Regions from separate parts of the Halomonas sp. EF61 genome, predicted to be linked through region 1. Evidence: riboswitches for the same ligand, from Rfam matches in the RefSeq annotation. Region 1 holds a riboswitch; the other holds the start of a gene.
What was found. Region 1 has a riboswitch for thiamine pyrophosphate ahead of tenA (thiaminase II). Riboswitches for the same ligand answer to the same signal wherever they lie in the genome.
Positions count from the first base shown of each region.

Region 2: it holds a riboswitch for thiamine pyrophosphate, as region 1 does, so the genes downstream of both, NFI08_RS10520 (sodium:solute symporter family protein) here and tenA (thiaminase II) in region 1, are expected to answer to the same signal.

Region 1 covers NZ_JAMSHM010000002.1:545,013-552,048, forward strand. Annotated here, with positions in the region: gene mdoH (glucans biosynthesis glucosyltransferase MdoH) at 1-1,220, shown strand, start outside; TPP riboswitch at 1,284-1,436, shown strand; gene tenA (thiaminase II) at 1,518-2,186, shown strand; TPP riboswitch at 2,341-2,475, shown strand; gene thiC (phosphomethylpyrimidine synthase ThiC) at 2,553-4,505, shown strand; gene NFI08_RS11395 (acetate/propionate family kinase) at 4,790-6,004, shown strand; gene pta (phosphate acetyltransferase) at 6,001-7,036, shown strand, end outside.
Region 2 covers NZ_JAMSHM010000002.1:349,550-356,585, reverse strand. Annotated here, with positions in the region: gene NFI08_RS10525 (LLM class flavin-dependent oxidoreductase) at 1-674, shown strand, start outside; gene NFI08_RS10520 (sodium:solute symporter family protein) at 790-2,235, opposite strand; TPP riboswitch at 2,316-2,418, opposite strand; gene NFI08_RS10515 (hypothetical protein) at 2,478-3,266, opposite strand; gene NFI08_RS10510 (sensor domain-containing diguanylate cyclase) at 3,438-5,117, shown strand; gene NFI08_RS10505 (TolC family outer membrane protein) at 5,594-6,961, shown strand; gene NFI08_RS10500 (hypothetical protein) at 6,945-7,036, shown strand, end outside.

The sequences.
Region 1 (7,036 bases):
TGCAGACGGTGCCGATTCCGGTGCGCCAGGACAGCCTGTTTGGCCGCGCCAACCAGTTCGCTGCTGCACTCTATTCGCCGATGCTGGCCAGCGGTCTGAGCTTCTGGCACGCCACCGCGGCCAACTACTTCGGCCACAACGCCATCATTCGCGTGGACGCCTTCACCGATGCCTGTGGCCTGCCGGAGCTGCCCGGCAAGCCGCCGCTGGGAGGCGATATCCTTAGCCACGACTTCGTCGAGGCGGCGCTGCTGCGCCGTGCCGGCTGGCAGGTGCGCATGCGCACCGACCTGGGCGGCAGCTTCGAAGAAATGCCGAGCCATATCCTCGACTACGCCAAGCGTGACCGCCGCTGGGTCCAGGGCAACCTGCAGCATATGCGCCTGCTTGGCGGACGCGGACTGCACGTGCTCAGCCGTCTGCACTTCTTCTTCGGTGCCCTCGCCTACCTGTCGTCGCTGGTGTGGCTGGCGATCCTGGTGATCAGCACCATCGACGCCCTGATCCGGGCGTTGGTGCCGACCAACTTCTTCACCTCGAGTTCGCAGCTGTTTCCCGACTGGCCGATCGCCCCGCCCAACCTGATCATGCCGCTGCTGATCGGCACCCTGGGCATGCTGCTGATGCCCAAGGTGCTGGGGCTGGTGCTGGGCCTGATCCAGAACCCGCAGGCCTACGGCGGACGGGCCCGGCTCGTCGCCAGCATGCTGCTGGAGACGCTGTTTGCCATGCTCATCGCGCCCTTGATGATGGTGTTCCACAGTCGTTTCGTGATTCAGGTACTGAGCGGCCGCACCGTGGCCTGGGATCCACAGTCCCGCGAGGGACGCGCCCTGCCCTGGAAGGAAGCCTTTCGCCACACCTGGCTATGGTCACTGATCGGCGCCTTGTGGGCGCTGGTGACCTGGGCCTTCACCCCGAGCTTCTTCATCTGGCTGACGCCGGTGTGGCTCGGCCTGGTGATGGCCGCCCCGCTGGTCCGCTGGAGCTCCAGCCTGAGCATCGGCCGGGCCCTGAGGCGCGCCGGCCTGTTGCTGGTCCCGAGCGAGACCCACCCCCCGGCGGTGGTAGGCGAGCTTCGCGTCGCCGAGGCACCACCGCCGCCGGCCACCCCGGCCGAGCCGCCACGGGAAATCCCCCGCGAGATGCCGGTGCAGTCCTTTCGCGAGCACGGCACGGAATCGGCGCCGGAGGTCTCCGGCGAGAAGTCCATCGACTGAGCCGGATCCCGCCCGCTTTCACCCTGGTGGACACCCCGGCAAGCCGTGCTAGACTCGATCCAGACTCGCTTGACGGGGTGCCGGTGAATCCGGCTGAGATGGCGCAGGGCCAGGTGATGAACCACCGGCCGCCAGCGCCGATCCCGTGGAACCTGATCCGGGTGCGGTGTGGCCTCACACCTTGAACCGGCGTAGGGAATCAGGCGGTGGTGCCAGCCCCTGCGCGCGCACCTCCCTCCTTTCTCGTCGCCGTGTCCTTTGCCGCCGCCCTCCGGATCCGCAACAACCGGAGGCAACATGGGCTACCGCTTTACCGATCTTGTCGACGCCTGCCGCGATGACTGGCACGCCTACATCGAACACGACTTCGTGCTCGCCCTTGGCCGTGGTGAACTGGCCGACGCCAGCTTCCGTCACTATCTGAAGCAGGACTATCTGTTTCTGCTGCAGTTCTCCCGGGCCTACGCCCTGGCGGCCTACAAGAGCCACAGCCTCGACGAGCTGCGCGGCGCCTTCGACGGCATGAAGACCATCCTCGACGTGGAACTCGGCCTGCATCTCGCCTTCTGCCGCGACTGGGGCATCGGCGAGGCCGAACTCGCCGAGCTGCCCGAAGCCCGCGCCACCCTGGCCTATACCCGCTACGTGCTGGACGCCGGCAGCCGCGGCGACCTCCTGGACCTGCACGTGGCGCTGGCCCCCTGCATGGTCGGCTACGCCGATATCGCACGAAACCTCAACGCCCGCCCGGACACCCTGCGCGGTGCCGACAACCCCTTCGACGCCTGGATCGCCATGTACGAAAGCGACGACTTCCAGGCCGCCGCACGCCAGGAGCAGGCCTGGCTCGATGATCAGCTTGGCCAGGTATCCGGCGAGCGCTTTGCGCGACTGTCACGGATCTTCGCCGACGCAACACGACTCGAGATCGACTTCTGGCAGATGGGACTCGATCTAAGCGACTAACACGACTAGGCGCTGTCCGAAAAGTCGACGAGCGAAGGTTAGACAAGGCAAAAATCGGTGAGAAAGCGCAGTTTACGGGGTGTAAATGAGCATTTTGATCCGATTTTTAACGCCGTATTACCGAGCGCAGGCACTTTTCAGACAAGCCCTAGCACCACGCTTGACGGGGGGCCGTAAGAGGCGGCTGAGATCATGCAGCGCATGGGACCCGTTGAACCTGATCTGGGGGTAACCCCGATGCCATGGCATCGCGGTGAGGACCAGCGTAGGGATCAAGCGCTCACGGCCCCGGCCACGACGCCCCCTCCTTCCTCACGCCATGCCCACTCAAACGCCAGCACCCAGTGCCGTGAGAAGGACAAGCCAATGCCGCTCGATCAACCCGTTTCCTCAAACAAACCCCGCCATAGTGCGCACTTCCTGGCCGAGACCGCCCAGGTCGACCAGGCCGCGGTTACGCCCCTGCCGGGTTCGCGCAAGGTCTATGTAAAGGGCTCCCGCGACGACCTGCGGGTGCCGTTTCGCGAGATTTCGCTGTCAGCGACCCGCACCTCCGGGGCCGATGAGGCCAACCCGCCGCTCTTGGTCTACGACACCTCCGGCCCCTACACCGATCCCCAGGTCGAGGTCGACCTGCGCCGCGGGCTTGCCGAGTTGCGCCGGCCCTGGATCGAGGAGCGCGACGACACCGAATGGCTCGATGGCCCGACCTCGGACTACGGTCGCCGGCGTGCCAACGACCCAACGCTCGCCCCGCTGCGTTTCGAACTGACCCGCACGCCGCGCCGCGCACGTCGTGGCGCCGACGGCAGCGCCGGCAATGTTACCCAGCTGCACTACGCCCGCCGCGGCATCATCACCCCGGAGATGGAGTTCATCGCCATCCGCGAGAACCAGCGTCGACAGGCCCTGGCCGATGGCTATCGAGGCAGCGACGAGGTCGAGCGCATCCTTGACCACCAGCATCCCGGGCAGGGCTTCGGCGCCCGTCTGCCAGAGGAGATCACCCCCGAGTTCGTGCGCCAGGAAGTCGCCGCCGGGCGCGCCATCATCCCCGCCAACATCAATCACCCGGAAGCCGAGCCGATGATCATCGGGCGCAACTTCCTGGTGAAGATCAATGGCAATCTGGGCAACTCGGCGGTGACCTCCTCCATCGAGCAAGAGGTCGAGAAGATGACCTGGGGCATCCGATGGGGCGCCGATACCATCATGGATCTGTCCACTGGCCAGAACATCCACGAGACCCGCGAGTGGATCATCCGCAACTCGCCGGTACCGATCGGCACCGTGCCGCTCTATCAGGCGCTGGAGAAGGTCAAGGGCGTGGCCGAGGACCTCACCTGGGAGGTGTTCCGCGACACCCTGATCGAGCAGGCCGAACAGGGCGTGGACTACTTCACCATCCACGCAGGCGTGCTGCTGCGCTACGTGCCGCTGACCGCCAACCGGGTCACCGGCATCGTCTCCCGCGGTGGCTCGATCATGGCCAAGTGGTGCCTTTACCATCACCAAGAAAGCTTCCTCTACACCCACTTCGAGGAAATCTGCGAGATCTGCAAGCAGTACGACGTGGCCTTCTCGCTGGGCGATGGCCTGCGCCCGGGCTCGGTGGCCGACGCCAACGACGAGGCCCAGATGGCGGAGCTCAAGACCCTGGGTGAGCTGACCCATATCGCCTGGAAGCACGACGTCCAGGTGATGATCGAAGGCCCCGGCCACGTGCCCATGCACCTGGTCAAGGAGAACATGGACAAGCAGCTCGAGTACTGCGACGAGGCGCCCTTCTATACCCTTGGGCCACTGGTGACCGATATCGCCCCGGGCTACGACCACATCACCTCTGGCATCGGAGCGGCGATGATCGGCTGGTACGGCTGCGCCATGCTGTGCTACGTCACCCCCAAGGAGCACCTGGGCCTGCCCGACAAGGACGACGTCAAGACCGGCATCATCACCTACAAGATTGCCGCCCACGCCGCCGACCTGGCCAAGGGGCATCCCGGCGCCCAGCGCCGCGACAACGCCCTGTCCAAGGCGCGTTTCGAGTTCCGCTGGGAGGACCAGTTCAACCTGGGCCTCGACCCTGACACCGCCCGCGCCTATCACGACGAGACGCTGCCCAAGGACTCCGCCAAGGTGGCCCACTTCTGCTCCATGTGCGGCCCCAAGTTCTGTTCCATGAAGATCAGCCAGGAGGTCCGCGACTACGCCCGCGACAACGGCCTGGAGGGTGACGGCGACGCCGTCATGGCCGGCATGGAGGAGCGCGCCCGGGTCTTCCGTGAACAAGGCGCTGAGCTGTACAAGGAGGTTTGAACAAGGAGGTCTGAGACAAGCCATTCCCCGGCGCATCCCCGGGCAGCGTTCGACTGCCCGGGGATCCACGTCTTGTACGCTCAGGCTTAGTCCCGCCGCACAAAGTTAGACAAAAGTCTAATCCAAAGATTCATGCACTTGACGCTCATCACGGCTTCGTCGGATCCACCAGCAAAGCCATTCGACTACCTCCCCAGGCCAATTATTCGCGCCCCGGGGCGGTGCTAGATTCGCCGCCATCCCACGCATTCTCGCCTCACCAAGGCGTCTTTTCTGGAGATGGCATGAAAGCCCCGATTCTGGTGATCAACTGCGGCTCCTCTTCGATCAAGTTCGCGCTGATCGAACAAGCACCCGAGGCTCCCAGACTGTCCGGCATCGCCGAGCGCCTGGGCAGCCACGAGGCTCGCCTCAAGCTGACAGACGAACACGGCAGCGCCCGTGATATCTCGCTTCCCCGTGCGACTCATGCCCTGGCGCTCAAGACCATCCTCGAGCACCTTGACGTCCACCGGCCCATCGGTATCGGCCACCGGGTGGTGCATGGCGGTGAGCGCTTCACCGCCGCCACCCTGCTCGACGACGCCGTGGTGCGCACCATTCGCCAGACCATCAGCCTGGCCCCCTTGCACAATCCAGCCAACCTCGACGGCATCGTTGCCACTCGCCGGCTGTTCGAGGCGTTGCCTCAGGTGGCGGTGTTCGACACGGCATTCCACCAGACCCTACCGCCCCACGCCTATCGCTACGCCATCCCCGAAGAGCTCTACAGCCGACACGGTATTCGTCGCTACGGCTTCCACGGCTCGAGCCATGCCTACGTGGCCAGCCGTCTGGCAGAGGTCAGCTCCCGTGGCGAGGGCGGCTGGCTGATCGCTCACCTGGGCAATGGCTGCTCCGCTACTGCGGTATGGGCCGGCAGAAGCCTGGACACCAGCATGGGCATGACCCCGCTGGAAGGCCTGGTGATGGGCACCCGCAGCGGTGACGTCGACCCCGGCCTGCACCTGCACCTGGCGCGCCAGCTGGGCATGTCGCTGGAGGGCGTCGATCAGTTGCTCAACCAGAAGAGCGGACTGCTGGGGCTGTCCGAGCTGACCAATGACATGCGTGAGCTCGAACAGGCCGCCAGTGAAGGTCACGCCGGCGCGAGCCTGGCCATCGAGGTGTTCTGCTACCGCCTGGCCAAGTCCCTGGCGGGCCTGGCCTGTGCCCTGCCCCGGATCGACGGCATCGCCTTCACCGGCGGCATCGGCGAAAACTCTGCCCTGGTGCGCGCCCGGACCTTGGGCCACCTGGAGGCCCTCGGTGTACGCCTGGACGGTGACGCCAACGAGAGCCTCCCGCGTGGCGAGGAAGGCCAGATCCACGACCGAGGCGCCAGCTCGGCGCCGGAGATCCGCGTCATCCCCACCGACGAAGAAGGCTATATCGCCAGCCAGACCCGGGAATTGATCGCGAGCCTGACGTCCACGCCAAAGCTCGAGGAGGTTCTGTGAGCACCCAGTCCCGCACGCTGCTGCTGATCCCCATCGACGACGGCGTCGCCCTCACCTCCGCCGGCCTCGGCCTGCTTCGTGCACTGGATACGCTAGGGCTGGACGCGGGTTTTCTGCAGCCCTTCAGCCAGTCCGAAGGTGGCGAGCAGGCAAGTGACAACGACGAACGCGCCCGCTCGCTGGTGGCCAGTACCCTGGGCATAGGTTCGCCGCGTCCGATCTCTCGCCAGACACTGGAGCAGTATCTCGGCCGCGACGATCGCGATGGTCTGCTGGAACTCGCCGTGGAGCGCCACGCCCGCGTCGCCCGCCCTGCCACCGGCAAGGCACCGGCGCTGATCGTGGTGGAGGGCGTTCGCCCACTGCCGCGAAACGCCTACGCCTTCGACCTCAATGTGCGCCTGGCCAGTGCCCTCGACGCCCAGGTGGTATTGGTTGCCGACGGCCAGATCGCCGATCCCCAGGAGCTGGCCAAGCAGTTGCAGTTCCATCGCCAGAGCATCGACGCGGTGGGTTCGGTCCGTACTCTGGGTGCCATGCTGATGCGCCTGCCGGGGGACGGCGACGGCTCGGCCATCGACCAGACCCTGGCCTCGGTCAGCGAGGTCGAGGCCCGCGCCCATCGCCAGCACTGGCAGCAGCAGCTCGCCAGCGGCGCCGATCTGACCCTGCCGGTGGTCGCGGCGGTGCCCTACCGGGCCTCCCTGACCGCACCGCGAGTGGTAGACGTGGCCCGCGCCCTCGATGCCAGGATCCTGCACCATGGCGAGGCCGATCGCCGCCGCGTCGCCCACTCGACGCTGGGGGCCCGCAGCGCCGAGCACCTGCTCTACGCCCTGCGTCCCGGCGAGCTGATCGTGTCCCCCGGGGACCGCGACGACACCCTGCTGGCGGCGGCCCTGGCCACCATGAATGGCGTGCCCCTGGCGGGCCTCCTGCTGACCCACGGCGAGTCACCCAGCCAGCAGCTGATCGATGTCTGTCGCCCGGCGCTGGCCTCGGGGCTGCCGGTACTCTCGGTGGACACCGACA
Region 2 (7,036 bases), 200 kb from region 1:
ACCCGGTGCTGTTCCAGGCCGGCGCCTCGGATCAGGGCCGTGACCTGGCCGCGCGCTACGCCGAGGCCATCTACGCGGTGGCCTACGATCTGCCCTCCGCCCAGGCCTACTACAGCGATCTTCAGGCCAGGGTAAAGGCCGCCGGCAGACCGAAGGTCGCGATCATGCCGGGGCTCGTCACCTACGTCGGCTCCACCGAAGAGGAGGCCAGACGCAAGCAGAGGGAGCTCGACGAACTGTTGCCGGTGGACAGCTCCCGGCGCCAGTTGAGTCAGTTCATCGGTCAGGACGTGGGCGACTGGGAATTGGATGCCCCAGTACCCGAGCTGCCGCCACTGGAGGCCTTCAGCGGGCCCAAGGGGCGCTACGCCACGATTCTCCGGATCATCGAGAGCGAACGACCGACGCTGCGCCAGTTGCTGGGACGGCTCGCCGCCGGTGGCGGCCACTGCACCATGGTCGGCACCCCGGAGCGTATCGCCGACGAGATGCAGCGCTGGGTCGAGCAGGGCGGGGCGGACGGCTTCAACCTGATGCCGCCGTCGCTGCCGGACAGCATCGAGGACGTGGTCGAACAAGTGGTACCGGAACTGCAGCGCCGCGGGCTGTTTCGACGCGAGTACCAGGGCCGCACCCTGCGCGACCACCTGGGGCTGGCGCGTCCCGGGCGCTGATGAGCCGGAACTGCCAGGGCCCTTGATCGCCAGGCCTGGAAACGACAACAGCGGGACGCGTCAGCACGTCCCGCTGTTTTTTATCCCACCTTGCCAGGCTGTCAGCGTGGCGGTGTCAGCTCTGGAAACGCCGCACCAGACTGCCCATGCGGGTGAAGTCATAGTCCTGGCGGGATGGCAGCAGCTTCATCAGCACCAGCGAGACCAGCACCGGCACGAAGGCCGCCAGCAGGAAGGATTCCAGCAGGGTGGCGGTACCGCCGCTGGGAGACGGGAACATCGCCAGGCCGGCGACCAGGCCCGCAGCGGTGCTGAGGACCGCGTTGCGCCCGTCGTAGCGGCGATTGAATAGACCGAAGAACACCGGGAAGGCCGCCGCCGAGCACAGCAGGTCCGCCAGCAGGAACAGATAGAGCACGCTGTAGCCCTGGGCTGCCACCCAGGTCACCGGCACCGCTGCGGCGACGATCAGCCAGCGTGCCAGGCGCATCAGGGTGGCTTCGCTGGCCTGGGGCAGCAGCCGATGCATGTCGACGGCGATGATGCTGGAGGTGGCGTTGACGGTGGTATCGGCGCTGCTCATCACCAGGGCCAGACCCAGCGGAATCAAGGCCAGGGCGAACCACAGAGGCACCTCGGACAGCAGCACGCTGAACAGCGCCACCGAACCGTCTCCCTCGAGCCCGAGGCCGACGAAGGCCAGGCCGAACAGGCCCATCAGCACGATCACCGGAAAGTTGAACAGCCCTGCGATCCAGAAGCCCCGCCGCAGCACCTTGCTGTCCCGGGCGGCGTAGATGCGTTGCCAGGTACCCTGGTAGAACAGGCCGGTCAGCATCACTGCGATAAAGAACGTCAGACCGGCACGCAGGCCACCGGCATCGGTGACATCCAGCAACTGGGGCGCACGTTCCTGCAGGCCCTCGAGCGTCGGCGCGACGCCGCCGGCGGCCTGCCAGCCGAACACCAGCAGCAGCGCCAGCAACGGCAGGATCACCAGCATCTGTACCTTGTCGGTGAAGATGGTGGTGCGCAGGCCGCCATAGAAGGTGTAGAGCAGGGTCGCGATCATCACTACGCAGGCGGTCAGCCACAGCGGGATCGGCGCCAGCAGGGTGACCATATGGGCGATTGCGGTGAGGCCTGCCGCCAGCGAGATGAACAGATAGAACAGCATGATCGTCAGGGTGAAGGCGTACATGGTGCGCCCGTAGCGATGGATCACGAACTCGGTGAGGCCGTGGCCTTCGGGGATCAGCTCACGCATGCGTCGTCCCAGCGGGATCATCACCAGGCGCGGGACCATGGAACCCAGCGCATAGCCCAGTACCGCGCCGATGCCGCCCCAGGTGGCCGCCTGGGCGGGGCCGAACAGGATCCAGGTGCCCAGGGTGGTGGCCACCAGGGTCAACACCGTGGCGCGGGTGTTCTGGCTGTTGCGAGCCGAGATGTAGTCATCCAGGCCGCCCTGACGACGTCGGGCATAGATCAGGCCGGGGATGGCAAAGATGGCGGCGCACAGCAGAAGCCACAGCGCCGTCCAGGTGGGATCGAGCATCATCGAAAGAAGACCTCTTTCTTGTCGTTGTCCGCAGGGACCGGTGGACAGGCGGGACGAGCGGCGGACAGGAAGAAAGAGGAGATAACGCAACCATCCTTCCCTTCGCCGGCATGACCCGGATCAGGTTCAAAGGGTTACCGCGTGATGCGGAATCTCAGCCGTCAGGCTCCCCCAGGAATGCGCACAGCGTAGGACCGCCTCCGATGGCTGTCAATTGGCGCTTTGGCCGCAGCGACGGGGCGTCAGACGGTGGGCGAGGTGCGCAGGCTGTGCCAGCCATCGTAAAGCCAGTTCGCCGCCCGGCGTGGATCGATGTCAGCCATCGCCAGATAGCCATGACAGCAGGCCTCGCTGCTCGCTCGCGCAATGGTCGAGGCGTCGGTGGCGTCCATCACCAGGGTGCGTCGGTGCCCGCCGCCGCCGCGCAGGAAGGGAGCTGCGGGCGCGCGCTGGAACTCGACGCCTGCCGGCAGGGGCGCTGTCGAGTGATGCGTGTCGGGGTAGTCCGGGGCGCACAGGATGACTTCGAAGCCGAGCCGTTGTCCCTGGCGCGCCAGGTCGGCATTGACCGGGGAGTGGCCGGTCAGCACCAGACGCAAGGCCGGCTGGATCAGCACCTCGACGACGTCGTCGCCGATCTGGACCAGCGGACTGGTTGGCGTGGGTCGCTGCAGGTTCATGGACGTACTGCCCAGGCTGACGCGGCGAATCAGCGATGGCTGGCCGGCGAGCGTTGCATGGATGACCTCCAGGTGCACCAGGGTCTCGCTGCTCGGTGACAGGCGCTCGACCAGGCAGGGGGTGCCATCGTTGGCGTTGTTGTCGATATTGACCAGGCAGGCGCCGCCGTCCCGGGCCTGGGTCAGCAAGATGGGCTGTCCGGCGTACCTGGGGCCATCGGCATCGCTGGTGACGCTCAGGTGGGGGAAGGCGGGAGCAGGGGTGTCCAGGCGCGTGCACAGCCAGCTGGTATCCCCGCGATTGGCCAGCGTCAGGGCGTGTTCGATGGCGACAAGGTCCTGGTGGTTCATGGGCAGCTCCCGCGGCGGTGTCGGCGACGCCAGCATAACGTGGAAGCGGGCAAGCGAAATAATCCGGCATCTATAAGCATCTTTTCATAGGCTAGAGAAGACGGTATGCGAGCCGCCAGGGTATTGACCTGCTGCCGGTCCAGGGCAGGGCTTACGCAAGGAGATGTCCTCATGGAGCGTTTTGCCTGGGTGGAAGAGGCATTGGTGTCGTCCGGAACGGTGCTGGTACGCCTGACGCCGGAGTTGCAGGTGCACGACGTGGTCGGTGATGCCGTGCGCGTGCTGGGCGAGCCTGGAGACGTCTGGATCGGGCGGGGGCTGGCAGAACTGCCTGGCGAGGCTGCGGCGGTAGCTGAAGCCTGGGTCTCCCGGGGTGCCGCTCACGCTGCCAAGCCTTCGATGCCGCTGGAACTGGGCGATGGTAGCTGCTGTCGCCTGGCCGATGGTGGGCTGGTGCTGCGACTGTCGGCTCGGCAGAAGGCAAGCCGCGGTGTCATCGCGCGGATGGCCGACCACCTGCCGGTGATGGTGGCCTACGTCGACCGCGACTTCTGCTTCCGTTTCAACAATCGTGCCTACCTCGACTTCATCGGCCTGCCTGCCGAGGCGCTGATGGGGCAGCCGGTGTCTTCGGTGCTCGATGCAGACTCCTACGCCAAGATCCGGCCACGTTTCGATCTGGCGCTGGCGGGGCAGGAGGTCAGCTACGAGGATTCCCTGGTGCTCCAGGATGGTCGCCAGATCTACTTCAAGGTCCACTATCTGCCGGACCTGGTGGAAGATGAGGTGATGGGCTTCTACGCCATCATCCAGGACGTCTCCGAGTATCGCTCGATGATCAAGTTGTTACGGGATGTCCATACCGGGGTAAATCGCACCGATATCGGTGTATCAGAGATCGTCGACATGCTGCTGCGTGACGCCTTGAGCTACCTGAGGCTGGATATCGCGCTGGTCAGTCAGGTCGAGGGGGAGCGTTACACGGTGCGCTGGGCGGCCTCGGATACTGCGCCAGTAGGGGCCGGCGACAGCTTTGCACTGGGTGACACCTACTGTCGGCTGACCCTCGACGCCGATGACGTCTTCCATGCCCACCGCGCCGGTCAGGACGAGCGAGTCAAGGGCCACCCCTGCTACGAGAACTTTCAGCTGGAGACCTATATCGGTGCACCGCTGCGGATCCAGGGCAAGGTCTGGGGGACGCTGAACTTCTCCAGTCCGTCGGCGCGGCGGCACGCCTTCAGCGAGGTCGACATCGAGTTGGTCCGACTACTGGTCGGGGCCGTCGAACGTGTCATTTCCAACGAGATGGAGGTCGAGCGTATTCGCCTCGAACGTGATCAGCTGGAAGACCAGGCGATGACCGATGCCTTGACCGGACTCCCCAATCGAAGCCAGCTGGATCGCCACGTCACCCGCCTGATCGAGGAATGCGACAGTGGCGGGATGGTGTTCTCGCTGGCCGCGGTCGATATCGACTTCTTCAAGCAGGTCAATGATGGTTTCGGTCACGCGGCCGGTGACCAGGTGCTCACCTGGCTGGCGCAAACAGTAGCCAACTGCCTGCGTGATGGCGATCTGGTGGCGCGCACCGGCGGCGAAGAATTCGTGGTGGTCATGCGGCGCACCGCCTTGCCCGAGGCGATCAAGGCGGCCGAGCGGGTGCGTCGCGCGGTGGAAGGGGGGGAAATCACCCTGTCGGATGGACAGACGATTCGCATCACCATCAGCATAGGCGTCAGCCAGTATCGCAAGGGGGAGGGGTTTGCACCGCTGTTCGAGCGCGCCGACCGGCGCCTGTACAGCGCCAAGCGTAGTGGTCGCAACCGCATTGCCAGCCTGGATGAATAGCGCCCAGGTGTCGCCAGGTGCGGCGTTGTCATCGCTGACGTAGGACTTTGCTCGTTCTTTCGGTCTAGTCTTAAAGGATCAGTGTGGGTGGTTGGGTAATCTCAGGTGGCTGGGCTGAGGTGGCAGCGGCTGCCAGGCCTTGAAGCAACCTGCTTGGCGCATGACTGCCGCCGCTCCCGTGTACCTGAAGATGGTCTCTTGTCCCGCGTAATTTCGGAACTTTCCAGGTTTCAATGTGTTACCCGATTCCCTTCGGTGGCGGAATGCGATAGCGAGTATGAACTTTCTCATCTTTTGCGATGTGGTTTCCTACTGCGTCGATACTGCGTTGATCATGTTGCCTGCAAAAGAGTAGATAGGAGCTGTGTTCCTACAAAAGATGTGGGTAATATCGTACATCCGTTGTTAATAAAATATTACAAAGCAGTTGCGCAATGCCGGTGTTTGTCCCACCGGTGCGCAGGGGAAAAATCATCATGCATCTCAACAAGCTTGCGTTCGGCCTGGCGTTGGGCGGGTGGGCGTGCCTGCTTGCTCCGTCCGTGCTGGCAGAAAGTCTGCTGGAACTTCACGAGCTCGCGGTGGACAGCGATCCTCAGTTTCAGGCCGACTTTCATGGTAAGCAGGCCACCGATGAGCGTTACTATCAGGCGCGCTCAGCGCTGCTGCCGCAGATCAATGTCAATGTCGAGCGCAGCGAGATCTCCCAGGACATCGTCAGTACCGACAACGAGGTCTACGGCAGCGGCAGCACGTCCTACCCGACCACCGTCTACGGTGTCTCGCTCGAGCAGTCGATCTATGACTATTCGCGCTGGGCGGCCTTTGGCCAGGCCAAGCTGGAGATCCAGCAGGCCGCGTCCGAGCTCGAGGTCTCGCGCCAGGATCTCTACCTGCGGGTGGCCGAACGCTACTTTGCGGTACTCGCCCTGTCGGAAAACCTGAGTTTCCTGCAGGCCGAAAAGAAGCAGGTCCAGACCAATCTCGAGCAGGTCAGGGCGCGTTTCGAGGACGGTTTGATTCGCGAGATCGATCTGCTCGACGCCCAGGCGCGCTTTCTGCAGGTCGAGGCGCGCGAGCTGGACGTGGCCAACCGTCTGCGCGATGCCCTCAATGCCCTGGCCGAGGTCAGCGGCGTGCGTCCGGTGGAGCTTAGCCTGGTCGATGAGGACCTGACCCTGGCAAGCCCGGAACCGTCGTCAGTCGAGGCCTGGATCGAGCTGGCGATGCAGCGTAATCCTCGTCTATCAGCCGCACGGCTGGCGGTGAAAGTGGCCAATCAGCAGGTCAAGGTGAGTCGTGGTGGTCACTATCCGACCCTCGATCTGAGTCTCGACTACGACAACGACGAGACCGAGGGCTCATTGTTCGGCGGCGGCAGCGAGGTCGAGACCCAGACCATTCGGGTCGGCCTCGATGTGCCGGTCTACAGCGGTGGGCGAGTGTCGTCGGAGGTGCGCGAAGGAACCCGTCTGATCGAGGCAGGGCAGGCTCGACTCGAACAGGTGCGGCGCGAACTCGACCGCGAGATACGTGCGGCCTTCGAGGGTATCGTCACCGCCATGTCCCGGGTCAGGGCGCTCAGCGAGTCCTTGACCGCCAACCAGCGCATCGTCGAATACCGCCAGGTGGCCTATGAATCCGGTGTCATGCCGGTGCTCGAACTGCTCGACGCCGAGCGCGATCTGTTCTTCGCCCGCAGCGAACTTGCCAGTGCGCGCTACGACTACCTGATCAGCGTGCTGCGGCTGAAGCATGCCGCCGGCGTCATCAATGGCGAAGACCTGGCGGAGATCGACGCCCATATGAATGACCGGATGGACCTCCTTGCCTTCCAGCACTGAACCCCGGCCCTTCGCCGAGCGTCTGGCGTTGATCGAGTCCTGGCTCGATAGCCTCGCGCGTCCCTACAGTGCCGA